DNA from 4 places in the Alteromonas sp. 07-89-2 genome. Region 1 is predicted to be linked to each of the others. Evidence: predicted binding sites of a transcription regulator. Region 1 holds the regulator's gene; each other region holds the start of a gene.
The links. Region 1 encodes FliA, which starts transcription of late flagellar genes. Its sites were predicted from a motif close to CTAAAGNTNNNNNNNNNNNNGCCGATA; they were not measured.
Positions count from the first base shown of each region.

Region 1 (3,878 bases):
GTTCTCAAGATCAACGAGCTGTTCTTGTAATTGTTCAAGTATCTCTCCAGCCTCAACTAGAAAGTCCTGTAATATATCCTCGTCAACATCAAACGACATGCGCCCGCTCCCCTAAAAACCTAAGCTAGACAGAAGATCATCTACATCATCTTGGCCTGACACGACGTCGTCGCGCTTATCGGCATCAATGATAGGGCCTTCTGCCTCTACACCATCAACCTTATCGGCCTTAACGCTAGATGGTTTAGTTTGTTCTGCACCGTCGCGTTCACCAAACATGGTAAGCATGTTAACTAAGCTGTCTTCCACTTCTTTAACCAAGTCGATAACGCGGCGAATAACCTGACCAGTTAAGTCTTGATAACCTTGAGCCATCAATACTTCTGTAAGTAACTGTGTAAGTTTAGCTGACTGTGCCGAACCTTCTTCCAACAATTCGTCTAAGTCTGCGCATAAAGCCTTGAATTCTCCCAACTCTATTTGGCGATTCATCAGCTTCTTCCACTCAGGCATAACCTTTTCGATGCGCGCCGACAGCATTTCAGCTATAGGCATGCTCGCTTCAACGGCATCCATAGTAGTATTAGCAGCTTTTTCAGTTTCTTCAATTACGTAGGTTAGGCGGGATTGTGCATCGGGAATATCATCGGTCGCGAGATTTTTAATGCGGTCGTCTATTTGGAAATTATTCAGCGCGTCATGGAGCTGACGCGTCAGTTTCCCTACTTCGGCAAACAACTCAACGTTTTCTTTCATTGAGGCCGCTTCTAATAGGGCATTGGCTGAAGCGTTGTCACCCTCTTCAAGGTAGGTGACAAGCTGTTTTGCTTCTTCCAACGAAATTGGAACGTTTACATTCGTTGACATCCAGTAAACCTCATTTCTCTGGTGAGCGTCTGGATCAACCTAAACGTTCGAATATTTTATCTAATTTTTCTTTAAGTGTTGCTGCAGTGAACGGCTTAACAACGTAGCCATTAACACCTGCTTGCGCGGCGGCAACAATTTGCTCTTTCTTCGCTTCAGCAGTAACCATAAGTACTGGTAGGTGCTTGAGCTTGTCATCGGCTCTAATCGCGCGAAGCAAGTCAATACCCTGCATTCCAGGCATGTTCCAATCGGTAACTACGAAATCGAAATCACCTTGCTGCAACATAGGCAATGCAGTACTTCCGTCATCCGCTTCCTGGATGTTGGAAAAACCCAAATCTTTAAGTAGGTTTTTGATGATACGTCTCATGGTAGAAAAATCATCGACCACGAGAATTTTCATGCTTTTGTCCAAAATAGCCTCCAGTGAGGGGTTAATTGTTATTAATTTCTATTCTTCGTCAGCTTGCCACGACTTCATTCGTGATTTGAGTTTTAACATGGCCTGACTGTGAATTTGACTGACTCTCGATTCACTTACATCAAGAACCTCCCCAATTTCTCTTAGGTTCAGCTCTTCATCATAATACAGCGAAAGTACAATCGCTTCTCTTTCAGGTAATGTCGTAATTGCATGGGCAAGCGCTTTTTGGAAAGCGCCTTGCATCAAATCTTCCAGTGGTGCGTCGCTACCTCGATTTTGCTCTGTCGAAATAACATCTTCTGACACACCTAAATCTTCAATACCTACCAGCTTTCCGGCATTTACTTCATTAAGCATTTGGTGATAGTCCTGCAAGCTTACATTAAGCTTATCAGCAATATCAGAATCTCTAGCATCGCGGCCTGTTTCGCTTTCTACTTGCGAAATTGCTTCAGTGATCGCTCGGCCATTTCGGTGGACTGAACGCGGTGTCCAATCCCCTTTGCGAATTTCATCTAGCATAGCACCGCGAATGCGAATACCGGCAAACGTTTCAAAGCTGGCTCCTTTTGAACCATCAAAGTTTCGCGCGGCTTCTAATAATCCAATCATGCCTGATTGAATTAAATCGTCTACAAGAACACTAGCCGGCAATCGCGCTATCAAGTGATGCGCTATACGCTTAACCAATGGCGCATGTCTTTCGACTAACTGCGCTTTATCGGTTTGTTGTTGATAAGCGGCTGCCTTGCTGTTCAACGCTGACTTCCTACGGCTTTTTCTGCAACTAATTGTTCAATGAAAAACTCTAAATGGCCACCTGGCTGCGCTGGAATAGGCCATGTTAAGGCTTTACTTGCCAACTGTGTTATTGCAACGGCTGCCGGTGAACCTGGGTAAGCATCGACAATGGCAGTTTGTTTACGTACTGCTTTACGAATGTTCTCGTCAAACGGTACTGTCGCCACTAATTCTAGTGCAACATCTAAAAAACGCCCTGTCACTTTGCTTAATTTACTAAATAGCTCTTGGCCTTCTCGCACGTCGCGCACCATATTAGCCACAACTTTGAAGCGGAAAACACCGTGCTCTCTATTCAGAATTTTTATCAATGCATACGCATCTGTCAATGAAGTAGGCTCGTCACACACAACGACCATGATGTCTTGTGAGGCTTTTGAAAAGCTCAACACCATGTCTGAAATACCTGCCGCTGTATCAACGATAAGCACGTCAATTTGCGAGCGCAGCTCACTAAAGGCTCGAATTAGGCCAGCGTGTTGCGTTGGCGACAATTCTGCCATCGACTGCGTGCCTGATGTGGCAGGGGCAATCTTTATTCCGTGCGGACCGGTAACTAATACTTCATCAAGTGTACATTCGCCGGAAAGCACGTGGGATAAGTTTTTCTCAACACGCAAACCTAACATAACGTCTACGTTAGCAAGACCGAGGTCCGCATCGAGAACCATTACACGTTTACCTTGCTTCGCCATGGCGATAGCGGTGTTCAATGTAATGTTTGTTTTACCTACGCCACCTTTGCCACCGGTGACGGCGATTACTTTGATTAACCGTGATTGCTTCATTTTTCTTAAGCTACTCGCTTGGTCGTCAATCATACTGCTTATGCTGTTTTAATTGCGTTGTTACCACTAGTATGATTCAAACCGTACTTTTTATAAAGCTTTGCAGCAGCGGAAACCAAAGATTTCGCTTCTGCAATCTTAATGTCTTCAGGTACTTTTTGACCATCGGTGACATAACTAACCGGTAATTGGTATTCAACCGCTGCACTAAGCACCTCTCCTAAAGAGTAGCACTCATCTAACTTTGTGAAAATACAGCCACTTAGTTCAATATCATCATACGCTTGAATGATTCTCTGCAAAGCAGGATATTGCGTATTTGCTTGCGCTACCAAATATTTTTTAACATTTGGCATTTGTCCGTTATCAAACTGCTTAATTTGTTTAATTAATCGACTATCTCTTTGACTAAATCCAGCCGTATCAATCAATACTAGTCGCTTATGACGAAGTTGGAATAATAAATCCGCAAGTTCTTCACTAGTCTGCGCTTTTCTCACCGTGCAGCCAATAATCTTTCCGTATGTCGCTAGCTGCTCATAGGCGGCAATTCTATACGTATCGATGGTAATCATCGCAACCGACTCTGCACCGTATTTCTGCGCATAGCGGGCAGCAAGTTTCGCAACGGTAGTCGTTTTACCGGTACCTGTTGGTCCTACTAATGCAACAGCACCTTGTGCGCTAAGTATATCGTTTCCTGTCACATTTATGCGATTAGCCAATAGGTTAAGAAGATATACCCATGCATCTCGTTCGTTGTAATGTGACGGCGTATAGCTAATAAGCTGTTTCGCTAACGCGTTGCTTAACCCCATATCGGTTAAACGGGTGATTAGATATTGATGAACAGGTTTTTGACGTTTGTTCTTAGCTTCCATCAAGTCGGCCACTTGATATTGTAATACATCGCGAAGAGACGCTAGCTCTTCCTTGATTTGCGCAAGCTCCGCTGACTGCGTCACAGAGGTATCATCCATACTTGACGCTTGATG
Region 1 covers NZ_VTYM01000021.1:31,757-35,634, forward strand. The annotation lists gene F0261_RS13915 (chemotaxis protein CheA) at 1-99, opposite strand, end outside; gene F0261_RS13920 (protein phosphatase CheZ) at 112-867, opposite strand; gene cheY (chemotaxis response regulator CheY) at 902-1,285, opposite strand; gene F0261_RS13930 (RNA polymerase sigma factor FliA) at 1,322-2,053, opposite strand; gene F0261_RS13935 (MinD/ParA family protein) at 2,050-2,916, opposite strand; gene flhF (flagellar biosynthesis protein FlhF) at 2,922-3,878, opposite strand, start outside.

Region 2 (3,878 bases), on a different contig from region 1:
GACGTAATGGAACATGCGGGTGATTTAAGCTCGCCGGAAAATCGCCATGCGCTGCTGCACCAACTTATCGATTGTCACGGCACAGGCCGTATGCTGTTTAGAAACCGCCGCGCCAATATCGAAGGCTTTCCGATGCGTAAATTAAGCGCTTACGAACTGGCTTTGCCTGAGGTTTATTCAGATGCCGTGAGCGGCGGCGACTTAACCTATTCACTGTATCCTGAACGTATGGCAAGCGTGGTTAACAGCTGGACCAAGCAAGACCCGCGCGTTGAATGGCTGCTTGATTTCATGCAAAGCGTTAAGCCAGAAAAGATTCTGCTTATTTGCGCAAGCGCCCGTACAGCGCAAGAGTTAGGTGAGGTTATTCGCACGCAAACCGGTATTCGCCACAGTGTATTCCACGAAGGCATGAGCATTGTGGAGCGCGACAAAGCGGCCCATTACTTTGCCGATGAGGAAGACGGCGCACAAATTCTATTATGTAGTGAAATAGGAAGTGAAGGACGTAACTTCCAGTTTGCACACCACTTGGTGCTGTTCGATTTACCTATTACGCCTGACCTGCTGGAACAGCGTATTGGTCGTCTTGACCGTATTGGACAAACCCAAACCGTACAAATTCACGTGCCATATTTGGCGAAAACCGCGCAGCACGTATTACTAGATTGGTATCACGAAGGGCTTAATGCCTTCGAGAAAACCTGCCCTACGGGCTCTGGCGTGTTCGACGATGTTAAGCCTTTGCTTATTGGTGCGTGCTTACACCCTGACGATATGAGCGCGCGTGACGAGCTAGTGAACATGAGTGTTACGCTTAATAGCCAGCTCGTAGCGCAGCTTGAAGCCGGTCGCGATCGTCTTCTTGAGCTTAATGCCTCGGGTGAAGGCCGCGTAGAACAACTGCTTGAAGACATTATTACCCTTGATAGCGAACAAGATTTGTCGCGCTTTATGGGTCGCGTTTTCGATGCTATCGGTGTTCAGCAGGATGAAAAAGGCAATGACTGCTTTATTCTTATGCCAACCGAGTCGATGGTGAGCCAGCTTCCAGGTCTTGACCCAGAAGGCATGACAGTCACTTACAAGCGCCGTGTTGCCACCACGCTAGAAAACGTGCAGTTTTTAAGCTGGGATCATCCACTTGTGCATACCGCCATGGACGTAGTACTCACCGACGTACACGGAAAGAGCAGCATGGGCTTCATTGCCGAGCCGTCTTTGCCAAAAGGCGCTTATTGGGTTGAGGCGTTGTTTGTGCTGCAAGCGCAAGCGCCTAAAGCGCTTCAGTTGGGTCGCTTCTTACCTCAAACGCCCGTGCGAGTGTGTTTAGATGCGCAAGGAAACCCGTCTGAATTGAGCTTCGACGTTAAGCGTAAAATTGGACGTAAGATCTCGGCTCAGCTTCTAAAAGCCTTGCAACAGCCGCTTGAGCTTGCCATTGAAAAGGCGCGTAAGCTTGCCCATCAGCAAGCTAACCAAAAGCAACACGACGCACTTAACAGCATGCACAGCACGCTTAACGAAGAAATACAGCGCTTGCGCGATCTTCAAAAGCGTAACCCAGCAGTACGTGACAGCGAAATTGAGTTTATTGAAACGCAAATGAACGCCCTTGATAAAGTTATTCAGGATGCAGATGTTCAGCTGGACGCCATTCGTATTGTGGTAAATAACCCGTAACCTCGAAAGGTTAAACATTCAAAAGCGACTGTGAAGTAACGAGTACATAATGGCGAACCCAAGTTTTGTTTATAACCCACCGATGACACCTTATCTTGATATTTTGTATCAAGATGAGGACATGGTGGTTGCGCATAAACCTAGCGGGCTATTGAGCGTTCCGGGCAAAGCATTGGAGCACCGCGACTCGCTAATTAGCCGGGTTAACCGAGTGTATCCCACCGCCACAGTAGTGCATCGCTTAGACATGGCGACCTCGGGTATTTTGGTGCTGGCGCTTAATAAAGACAGCCACCGCCATATCTCGAAACAATTTGAGTTACGTCAAACTAAAAAGCGCTACTTCGCCCGGGTTCATGGACATGTAGAACAAGACAGCGGAGAGGTTAACCTTCCCCTTATTTGCGACTGGCCAAACAGGCCAAAGCAAATGGTAGACTTCGAGCGCGGTAAAAAAGCCGTAACGCACTTTGACGTCATTGAGCGCACACTGGATGAAAAAGAGCGACCCTATTCTCTCGTTGCCCTTTATCCCATTACCGGTCGCTCTCACCAACTGCGAGTACATATGCTTGCTTTGGGTCACCCTATTTTGGGAGATAGACTCTATGCGCATGAAGAAGCGTTATCCATGGCGCCTCGTTTACAGCTTCATGCTGAAAGCTTGAGTCTTTCGCACCCGACACTTGGGCATTGGCTGCACTTTAATGTCGCCATCCCTTTTAGTCCGTTTTGCCCAAAGCCGCTCTCAGAAAGTTGTGAGTAGCGTTTTAACGCTATTCAACTTTATCAATAGACTCCATTTTAGTTTTAACGCACCCTGCCGATAACCTTCGTATACGCTTGATGTACGAATTAATTTGATGCTGTCCAGGCTGAATAGATCCAGATTAAGGTAAAGGCAAACCACATTTTATGAAAAGGCACGCTCTCCTTTTAACATTTGCTGTTATTGTTTCGCTATTGCCTATGACAGCTCACTGTGACTTTTTCACAGATGTTAGTCACGCCTATCTGCCTGGAGAAGTGAAACCTTTGATGATTGGAGAAGTTGAATCCCCAATTATTGAAATTGAAGCGCAAACACCATTACCTTTGGGTGTGGCTATCATACTCACCGAGCCTTTTCCCTCTAGCCTTACGCTCGCGCAGGGAAATAGCCTTGCCAACATGCTTGCTGAAAAAGGCTGGAATGTGGTGATAAGTCCGTTTAATTTGCCGGTCAATGTCACTTCCCAGCAGAACCTACCTGCTGAATCTACAAACACCGACATATCAGACGCTGAAACTACGTCTATGTCAGCCCAAAATATCCACCCCAGAAGTAATCAACTTACGCAGTATCTCAATTTTGAATCAGCAACTTCAGCGCTGAGTTTACAACTCAATGCATTGAATAATTATTTACAAGACAATTCAGGCTACCGTATGGTCATTGCACAAGGCATGCTGGCCACAACTTACTTGTCCGTCGTAGAGCAACAGCCTCAACTTCATCCAGACACTTTCGTAGCCATTTCACCTTTTTGGCCAGAAGAATCAACGAACACATTAGTTATAGATAATATAGCGCAGTCCAGCTTTCCAATATTGGATCTGTCACTAAGTGGATTTAACGACTGGGCGAACAGTACCACGCAAAAGCGAAAGATTAGCGCAAAAAACGCACTAAAGATGCACTATCGACAAATAATTATTCCCAGCAATTTATTAGCCTTTAGTATAAAGGAGTTTCAGAAATCCCCTCATATTCAGATAGTTGCAAATAGCACTATTGGTTGGACTCGCCACCTAGGCTGGTAATTCGATAATTAACCGATTACGCTAAATTAGTATCCAAAACAATTACCTAAATTTAATGGTGTAAATAGCAAGCCTCTGTCCTAAGCAGTAAGATTGTTATGAACTATAATACTTTTAGCAAACATAAACGGTTGAGTTACTTGTGAGTGTTCAAGATTTCGTAGATAACAAAGCAAAGCAGCTGTGTTTCTATTTGAGAGCATTTTGGCAAGGAGAGCTTCCTATCGAGGAGATCGAGCTATTCTTTTGGGATAGTATGGAAGAATGGGGGCAAATTGATTACACCTTAACGCAGCCCTACACACAAAAAGAACGAGTTTTTTGGCATTTACTTCACCAAGTGCATTATTGGAATGAAGACAAGCTAATTAACGACCAGTTTCTTGTAGATG
Region 2 covers NZ_VTYM01000007.1:79,705-83,582, forward strand. The annotation lists gene rapA (RNA polymerase-associated protein RapA) at 1-1,683, shown strand, start outside; gene rluA (bifunctional tRNA pseudouridine(32) synthase/23S rRNA pseudouridine(746) synthase RluA) at 1,733-2,449, shown strand; gene F0261_RS06885 (DUF3530 family protein) at 2,599-3,486, shown strand; gene F0261_RS06890 (hypothetical protein) at 3,629-3,878, shown strand, end outside.
Region 2: F0261_RS06885 (DUF3530 family protein) is a predicted target of FliA. The motif match lies at 2,486-2,512, and genes of this name have one in related genera.

Region 3 (3,878 bases), on a different contig from region 1:
TACTTACCGTAATCACATCGCCGCTATAAACTTCATCAACTAGTTCCAGTTGTTCAACTTCGCCGGTAGAGCGAATGGTCATCTCTTCATTTTTAAGAAGACCATTTGTGAGCTTGGCGACACTATGAACTGATGCGCCTGCAAAAAGCATGGCTTGCTTAAGTGCCTCTTGGGTAGCCGCATGTCTGGCAGTTTCCTTATCACCATTTCGCACCACAGCCTGTCCTGTAGCCTCGTACCACACGGCATTTGCTTGCCCAACGAAAAATGCAAACAGGCAAATTACCGCCACGACAGCATTTAAAATAGTTACCAGCGTTGTTTTGCTAATATGTCGCACCGCACACCTCTGGAGGTTTTTGTCTAACTGCGCTATGCAAAGCGCCCAGTTTATAAAGCGAAGTATGCGAAAAGAGTGCCAGTTGATGTGGTTTCGTCGCCATTAAATCAATCGGGCGCATATCTTGCAAAAGGTTTGTAAAAAGCGTCAGTTTAAATACGTCAAAATCTGCTACCGCGAGTATGGCGGTATCTCGTAGTTACAAGGCTGCCACCGACGAGAGCAGCGTAACTACACATTTGATTTTATTAATAATGCAATTTGGAAATGAAACTATGTGCTTGAAAAAAATACATAAATCAAAATCGCTGCTGCTGTCTTGCTTTCTTGGTTTAGCAATAAGCACTGGTGGATGCGGCATTATTGATAAACACGTTGAGTGGGAAACAATAGAACCAGAAAGCTATCCCGTGCTCAAGGCGGTAGGCTATGCGCCAATTTCTTCTCAGCATGGCGAAAGCGACAGCATGAAGCTTATAATGGCGATGAAAGCGTCAAAATTAGATGCATACCGAGAGCTAACTGAACAAGTTTATGGTCAAAAAATTGAAGGCAATCAGTCTCTGTCTCACTTGGTTATAGATAGCGAAACATTGCGAGCATCTGTAGAGGGGGTCATTAGAGGCGCTGAAGTCGTAAAAGCCTATCCGGTAGGTGAAGATACATACGTCACCGAACTCGCTTTAGATATGCAGCAGGTTTACGATATATATCTGTCGACCGCAAAACCGCGCCGAGTAAAGGATGTTAAGTATTATTAAAAGTTAGCGAAAGGGGAGTTTGCGCAAGTGGCTGTATCGTGAAGTCTTAGAACATGCGCAAATTCACAGAGATATAATTTACTTTTACCGGTTAAGGCTTAATGGTTAAAGCTCGCTGAGTGGGGTTTACTAAAATCGCAAAAAATTAGGCGCTCACTCCCGACCCTAAAGTCCCGCCTTTCGGCTTTCCTTTTTTATCATAGGTGAGCGATTCTTTGGCACGAACTTCCATCATCAAATTACGTAAGTGTGTGAGGCGTAGCTGTCCTTGCTCTACGGCTTTTTGATTGACCTGCGTGCGGTATTTGCAATCGTCCAGAAGTTTCTTTGCATTAGTCATTAATGCTTCATCTTCTTCTGACATTGAGCCTTGATCGCTAATTGTGCGCTCAATGCTTCCATCGAGAGCCTGAATAGACGTTAACAGTGCTGTCTTTTCGTCTAATAAGTTCATTAAAGATTCTGCGTCTCGCGAACTGATAAGTTGCAATTCTTTTTCAAGCAATACGGCAAGTGAAGACAGTTGCTCCACTTGCTTTATTAGTGCTTGTGTCAATTGGCTTGCTTGTTCAGTCACGTTAGCTCTCTTCTTATTAGTTACGAGTTTTGTCGCTCACTATTTAGCGCCAAAAATCTCACCTTCTAGTTTTGCAATCTTGTTGGCAAGCACTTCAGGATTAACTTTATACTCGCCACTTTGAATCGCTCGCTTAAGGCGATCGACTTTATCTTGGTTCACAGGCGCTTCCGAACCTTTCTTCTGAACCTGGTTGAGCTGCTGAGCAGATTGCGTCAACGATACAGAATCCTGACGCGGAACTGATGCGGTTTGCGCAGCCTGTGTTGATGCCTGCTGTGGAGATTGCTGCGTTTGGTTTTGCTGCGCAACCTTTCCATTATCAACGGGTGTTTTCGGTAACCCATTGTTTATATTGTTAATTGCCATAATTAGTCCTCACTACTTTTTCGCCTCTGTAAAGTGTATCGGCCTTTTGGCTAATTTCTTTAGCTAAATTGTGAACAAAAAAGTAGATATTCGCTGCCTCGTTTATAAGTGTATCACGACTTCTTCAGGGCTTGCGACTCTTGCTATCACCGCCTTTTGGCTACTGGCATTAATTACCTTAATATTGTCACCAACAACACCGTCTTGCTGAGCGATTCCGGCTGTTTTCACTTCCATACCTGCTACCTCAGCAGTTATGGTAATTCTGTCGCCTTTGCACACAAAGCATAGCATATTTGACTGTATAGCTTGTCCGTCAGTCACTCGGCGTTTTATTCTAGCCCCAATAAGTGCTTCTAGCTCAGTAAATGCGGTATGGCGTAATCGTCTTACATCAACTTTTGCCAGAGAGAGATTCGATGATGTCAGTACGGTTCCTGGACTTATTGCGCCTTGAGTGACAACAATTTCTTTGGTACGCGTTACTTGCCCGCTGGTAAAAAGGTACCATTCATTATTTCTACAGCTCACTCTAACTGATATATACGATTGGCTCAGCGCTTCTTGCGACGCATTGTATTCGAACCCAGTTGGGCAGTCAGGAATATTTATCCTATCGTCTATCTTCACAATAGACACATCAATGCTAGTATCCTGCGTATTATCAGCAAGTTGAGTTATTAGGTATTGTTTTGCGCCTTCTTCAACCTGTTTGTGATTGGTTTGTGTCGCCAAGCAGTTCATAGAAAGCACACTGAAAACGGTCAATGACAGTAATCGTGTGAATGTAAGGCGCGTTTTGGCGTTCATATTTTTCATCATGACTTTTCGTGTTCAGTTTACAAGTTATTGACTATGCTTAATACGGCCGGTTTGCTTAGTGCAAATAAATAACAGCCAAAGTAAATCCATAAGGTTTACAAGCACGAGCGTCAACGCAGGATCATTGACTAAGTTAAGGTATAAACCCTACTAAAGACTGAAAGATGCTATTTAGTGTCATTTTTCTGTCGTTTGACCTGCAAAAATTTAGTGATATTGTCTATCTTTATCATAAGAGGCAATGATCATGCCCAGTATTACTTAGAGGTGACCTATGTCGGGGATTTTAGATTCAGTAAACCAGCGCACGCAGCTTGTTGGGCAGAATCGCTTAGAGTTGCTGCTGTTTAGACTGAACGGCCGCCAACGCTTTGGAATTAACGTTTTTAAAGTGCGGGAAGTGCTTCAGTGTCCTCCGCTAACAGCAATGCCGAAATTAAACCCGTTGGTTCGTGGTGTGGCGCACATCCGTGGTCAAACCATATCGGTCATTGATTTAAGTATGGCAACACGCGGCCGTAAAATTGAAGATCTCTCTAATGCCTTTATTGTCATTGCGGAATATAACCGTTCAGTTCAGGGCTTTTTGGTGGGTGCCGTAGAGCGTATTATCAACACCAATTGGGATGCGATCATGCCGCCACCTCAAGGCACCGGCAGAGCAAGCTATTTAACGGCGGTGACTGAAGTTGAAAATGAACTTATTGAAATTCTAGACGTTGAGAAAATTTTAAACGAAATTTCTCCGTTGAATGCCGAAGTAAGTTCAGAGGTGGCAGAAGGTCTGACAACCGAAGGCCAAGAAAACAAAATTATCTTTATTGCAGATGACTCTGCGGTAGCGCGAAACCAAGTTAAAAAGGCGCTTACTTCACTGGGTCTTGAGATTGAGCTCGCTAAAAACGGTCTTGAAGCATTAAACAGGCTTAAAGAAATTGCGGAAGAGTACGGCGATGTAACGAACCGTGTAGGCGTGCTGGTCTCAGATATCGAGATGCCTGAAATGGAC
Region 3 covers NZ_VTYM01000036.1:16,290-20,167, reverse strand. The annotation lists gene F0261_RS18205 (flagellar assembly protein T N-terminal domain-containing protein) at 1-340, opposite strand, end outside; gene F0261_RS18200 (LPP20 family lipoprotein) at 616-1,101, shown strand; gene flgN (flagellar export chaperone FlgN) at 1,247-1,678, opposite strand; gene flgM (flagellar biosynthesis anti-sigma factor FlgM) at 1,718-2,047, opposite strand; gene flgA (flagellar basal body P-ring formation chaperone FlgA) at 2,150-2,866, opposite strand; gene F0261_RS18180 (chemotaxis protein CheV) at 3,144-3,878, shown strand, end outside.
Region 3: flgM (flagellar biosynthesis anti-sigma factor FlgM) is a predicted target of FliA. The motif match lies at 2,084-2,110, and genes of this name have one in related genera.

Region 4 (3,878 bases), on a different contig from region 1:
GCGCAAGCGTTGGGTAATGTTGGAGATCTAAACTCATGTACTTATTATCTTTTTCAACATGGCGCGTGGCTAATGGTCGCGTTTTACCAAAAGCTCGCTAAACGCAATTAAACTGTCAGTATTGTAGGGTAAACGCGCCAATGCTTGAAGTGCATTATCGTGAAGCATTTCTAATTCTTGTTTAGCGCCTGTAATACCAAGTTTGGCTGGAAAGGTATTTTTCCCTAACGCTTCGTCTGACCCCGCGGGTTTACCTAATTTTTCGCTACTGCCTTCCACATCTAAAATATCGTCTTGAACTTGGAAAGCTAGCCCAATATCCGCGGCATAAGCCATTAAGTCAATTTTAGTTTGAGGCAGTAAGCCTTCACTAACAATGGCGACCATTTCTACGCAGGCTTTTAACAATGCACCGGTTTTCAATCTATGCAGCTGTTTTAGTTCTTCTAGCGAGATGGTTTTGCCGGTGCTGGCTAAATCGATAGCTTGCCCACCGCACATACCTATGTAACCCGCACTTTTCGCAAGTACAGACAGTAACTGGCTACGCTTTGTTTCAGCATACGTGCTTAATGGCGCATCAGCTAACACTGTAAATGCAAGTGCCTGCAGTGCATCGCCAGCTAAAATAGCGGTAGCCTCATCAAAGGCGATATGGCAGGTTGGCATACCGCGGCGCAAGTCGTCGTCGTCCATGGCTGGTAAATCGTCGTGGACTAACGAGTAGGCATGCACACATTCAATGGCCATACTAATAGCCATTTGGTCTTTTTTGGGCACGTCTAGGGTGTTACCTACTACTTGAACAAGTAGTGGCCGCATCCGTTTACCGCCAGCAAGTAAGGCGTGACGCATTGCGTCTTTCAAGCGCGGCGCGTAATCGGGTAATTCGTCAATTAATGTAAGAAGAGATGCATCAGTTTGCTGTTTAACTTGCTGATGCAAAGCAGAAAAATTCATAGATTGCCTGTTAGTTAAAAATGAACGATTTATGGCTGTTCACTTTCAGGAAGAGGGTGGAGCGTTTCTTCGCCTTGTTCACTGAGCAGTATCTTTACTTTTTGCTCGGCGTTTTCAAGAGATTGTTGGCCCTGGCGGGAAAGTGCTATACCGCGCTCAAATTTTTCTAGTGCTTTATTAAGAGGCAGATCACCGCTTTCCATTTCGTTAACGATAGCTTCTAGTTCTGATAAAGTTTCTTCAAAAGACGCTGATGCTTTTTCTGTCGTCATAAAAACACTCAATATAGTGGCCAAAATACGTATACCGCGCACATTAACCGAGGGTTGCACAAGGGTCAAATGGTTTGTCCGTATATCGCCTATATCACAGTAACATAGCTTTTTTTTCATCCAGTTCAAAAGGCAACATACAAGCAAATTGTGCTATATTCGATGCAAGGCTCAGTAACCTTTCAGAAGTAACCGTGTTATTTACTGTGAAGGAAAAAGTAAGGAGCTGAAAAAGCGCTAGGTATTTTAGTTTAGAAAAAAGACAAAGCTGCGCTTTTGCATAGAACCTACTTCATAATAAACAAATAAATGTGATATTTTTCAATAATGTCGTTTTAGTATTTCTATCTTTTGCCGATAGGGTATTTGTACACTAACAGCACTGACTGCGCATAAATGGGGAAGAGTGAGTGGATTTAGCAACCGTCATAGGTATGTTGGGCGCCATTGGTTTCATAGTTATGGCTATGATTCTGGGCGGCAGCTTGGGCATGTTCATCGACGTGCAATCAATACTTATTGTATTCGGGGGAACACTATTTGTTGTCCTATCTCAGTTTACGTTGGGCCAATTCTTCAGTGCGGGTAAAGTTGCTGGCAAAGCATTCATGTTCAAAATTGAAACGCCTGAAGAGCTTATCGAGAAGATTGTTGAAATGGCAGACGCTGCGCGAAAAGGCGGGTTTCTGGCACTAGAAGAAGCGGAAATTTCAAATGAGTTCATGCAAAAAGGTGTGGACATGCTGGTTGACGGCCACGACATTGAAGTGGTGAGAGAAACGTTAGCTAAAGATATTTCTATGACAACGGAAAGGCATGAGTTCGGCGCTTCTATATTTAAAGGAATGGGTGACGTAGCACCAGCGATGGGTATGATTGGTACTTTGATCGGTCTGGTTGCCATGCTTTCAAACATGGATGACCCTAAAGCCATCGGCCCTGCCATGGCGGTAGCGCTATTAACCACGCTTTATGGTGCCTTTTTTGCCAACGTCGTGTGTTTGCCAATTGCCTTTAAACTGGCGGTAAGAGCTGGAGAAGAGAAGTTAAACCAGAGTCTTGTTCTTGACGGTATTGTGGGTATAGCCGACGGCCAGAACCCACGTGTTATCGAAGGGGTATTAAAGAACTACCTTGCGGCGAGTAAACGCGGAAGCGCAGAGGAAGAGTAATGGCCGAAGAAGAATGCCCAAAATGTCCCCCCGAGGGGCTTCCAGCCTGGATGGGAACCTTCGCAGACCTGATGTCGTTGCTTATGTGCTTCTTTGTACTGCTACTTTCGTTTTCGGAAATGGACGTACTGAAGTTTAAACAAATTGCAGGCTCTATGAAGTTTGCTTTTGGTGTGCAAAATAAAATTGAAGTAAAAGATATTCCAAAGGGCACCAGTGTTATTGCTATGGAATTTCGTCCGGGTAAACCTGACCCTACGCCCATTGAATCCATTCAGCAGCAAACTAACGAAATGACCCAGCAAATGCTGGAATTTCAGGCTGGTAACGAAGACTCTGCCGGAGGAAGGCAGAAGCAGCGCGGCGAGCAGCGTGGCGGACAATCTCAACAAACGGCTACTGAGTCGTCTTCATCGGCTGAGCAAAGCACCGATCAGTCGCAAATGGCTGAACTGATGAAAAAAGTAGCGCAGCAATTAGAAAAACAAATTCTAGATGGTTCGGTGGAAATGGAATCGTTGGGTCAGCAGTTAACCATTCGAATCCGTGAAAACGGTTCCTTCTCGGCGGGCTCGGCCTTTTTGCAGCCCCAATTCCAACCGGTGTTGAGAAAAATCGGTACGCTGTTGGCGGATGTGCCTGGAGAAATCGAAATTTCAGGGCACAGTGACGGTCAGCATATTGCTAATGAACTTTATCGTTCTAATTGGGACTTGTCAGCGCAGCGCGCTGTCGCGGTCGCTGAAGCCATGCGTACCGCGCCAGGGTTTGACGAAAGTCGTATGTCGGTAGTGGGTAAGGCAGATACCGATCCAATTGTAGAAAATGCCACTACACCTTCAGACCGAGCGCAAAATCGCCGCGTTGAAATTAATATCAATCAGGGTAAGCCAATGCTGTCGAAGCCTATATCAGTTGTAGATGAGTAGTGCTTCGACCAAGTGTCAGCTTCAAACAAGAAAGCGGCGCCAAAAGGGCGCCGCTTTTTTGTCACTACTATCGATAATTAGCGTTGTTAAACACGAACCAAATCAAGTCTGTAATGAGGCTTTGAAATCACAAGCTGAACGGTACTGATTGTTCTTTCTAAAAAACCACCTTCACAATATTTCAGGTAGTAGGTCCACATTCGCATAAAACGCTCGTCATAACCGTCGTTTAAAAGCTCATCTTTTGCAGAAATAAATGCTTCATACCAATGGTTCAATGTTTTCGCATAGTCAATCCCGATGTCGTGTAAGTCACGAATCATCATATTAGTATACTTTTTCAGGTGAGCGTTAAGCTGGTGCTGAGAAGGTAAAAATCCACCCGGAAAGATATATTTCTGAATAAAGTCGACACTATTTGAATAGCTGTCGTAACGTCTGTCATCAATGGTTATTGACTGAAGCAGCATTAAGCCGTCGTCTTTTAAAAGTGACGAGCATTTCTCAAAGAAATTTCCTAAAAATTGTTTGCCTACAGCTTCAAT
Region 4 covers NZ_VTYM01000004.1:240,711-244,588, forward strand. The annotation lists gene dxs (1-deoxy-D-xylulose-5-phosphate synthase) at 1-37, opposite strand, end outside; gene F0261_RS04965 (farnesyl diphosphate synthase) at 70-960, opposite strand; gene xseB (exodeoxyribonuclease VII small subunit) at 990-1,232, opposite strand; gene pomA (flagellar motor protein PomA) at 1,643-2,404, shown strand; gene F0261_RS04980 (flagellar motor protein MotB) at 2,404-3,333, shown strand; gene F0261_RS04985 (cyclopropane-fatty-acyl-phospholipid synthase family protein) at 3,420-3,878, opposite strand, start outside.
Region 4: pomA (flagellar motor protein PomA) is a predicted target of FliA. The motif match lies at 1,566-1,592, and genes of this name have one in related genera.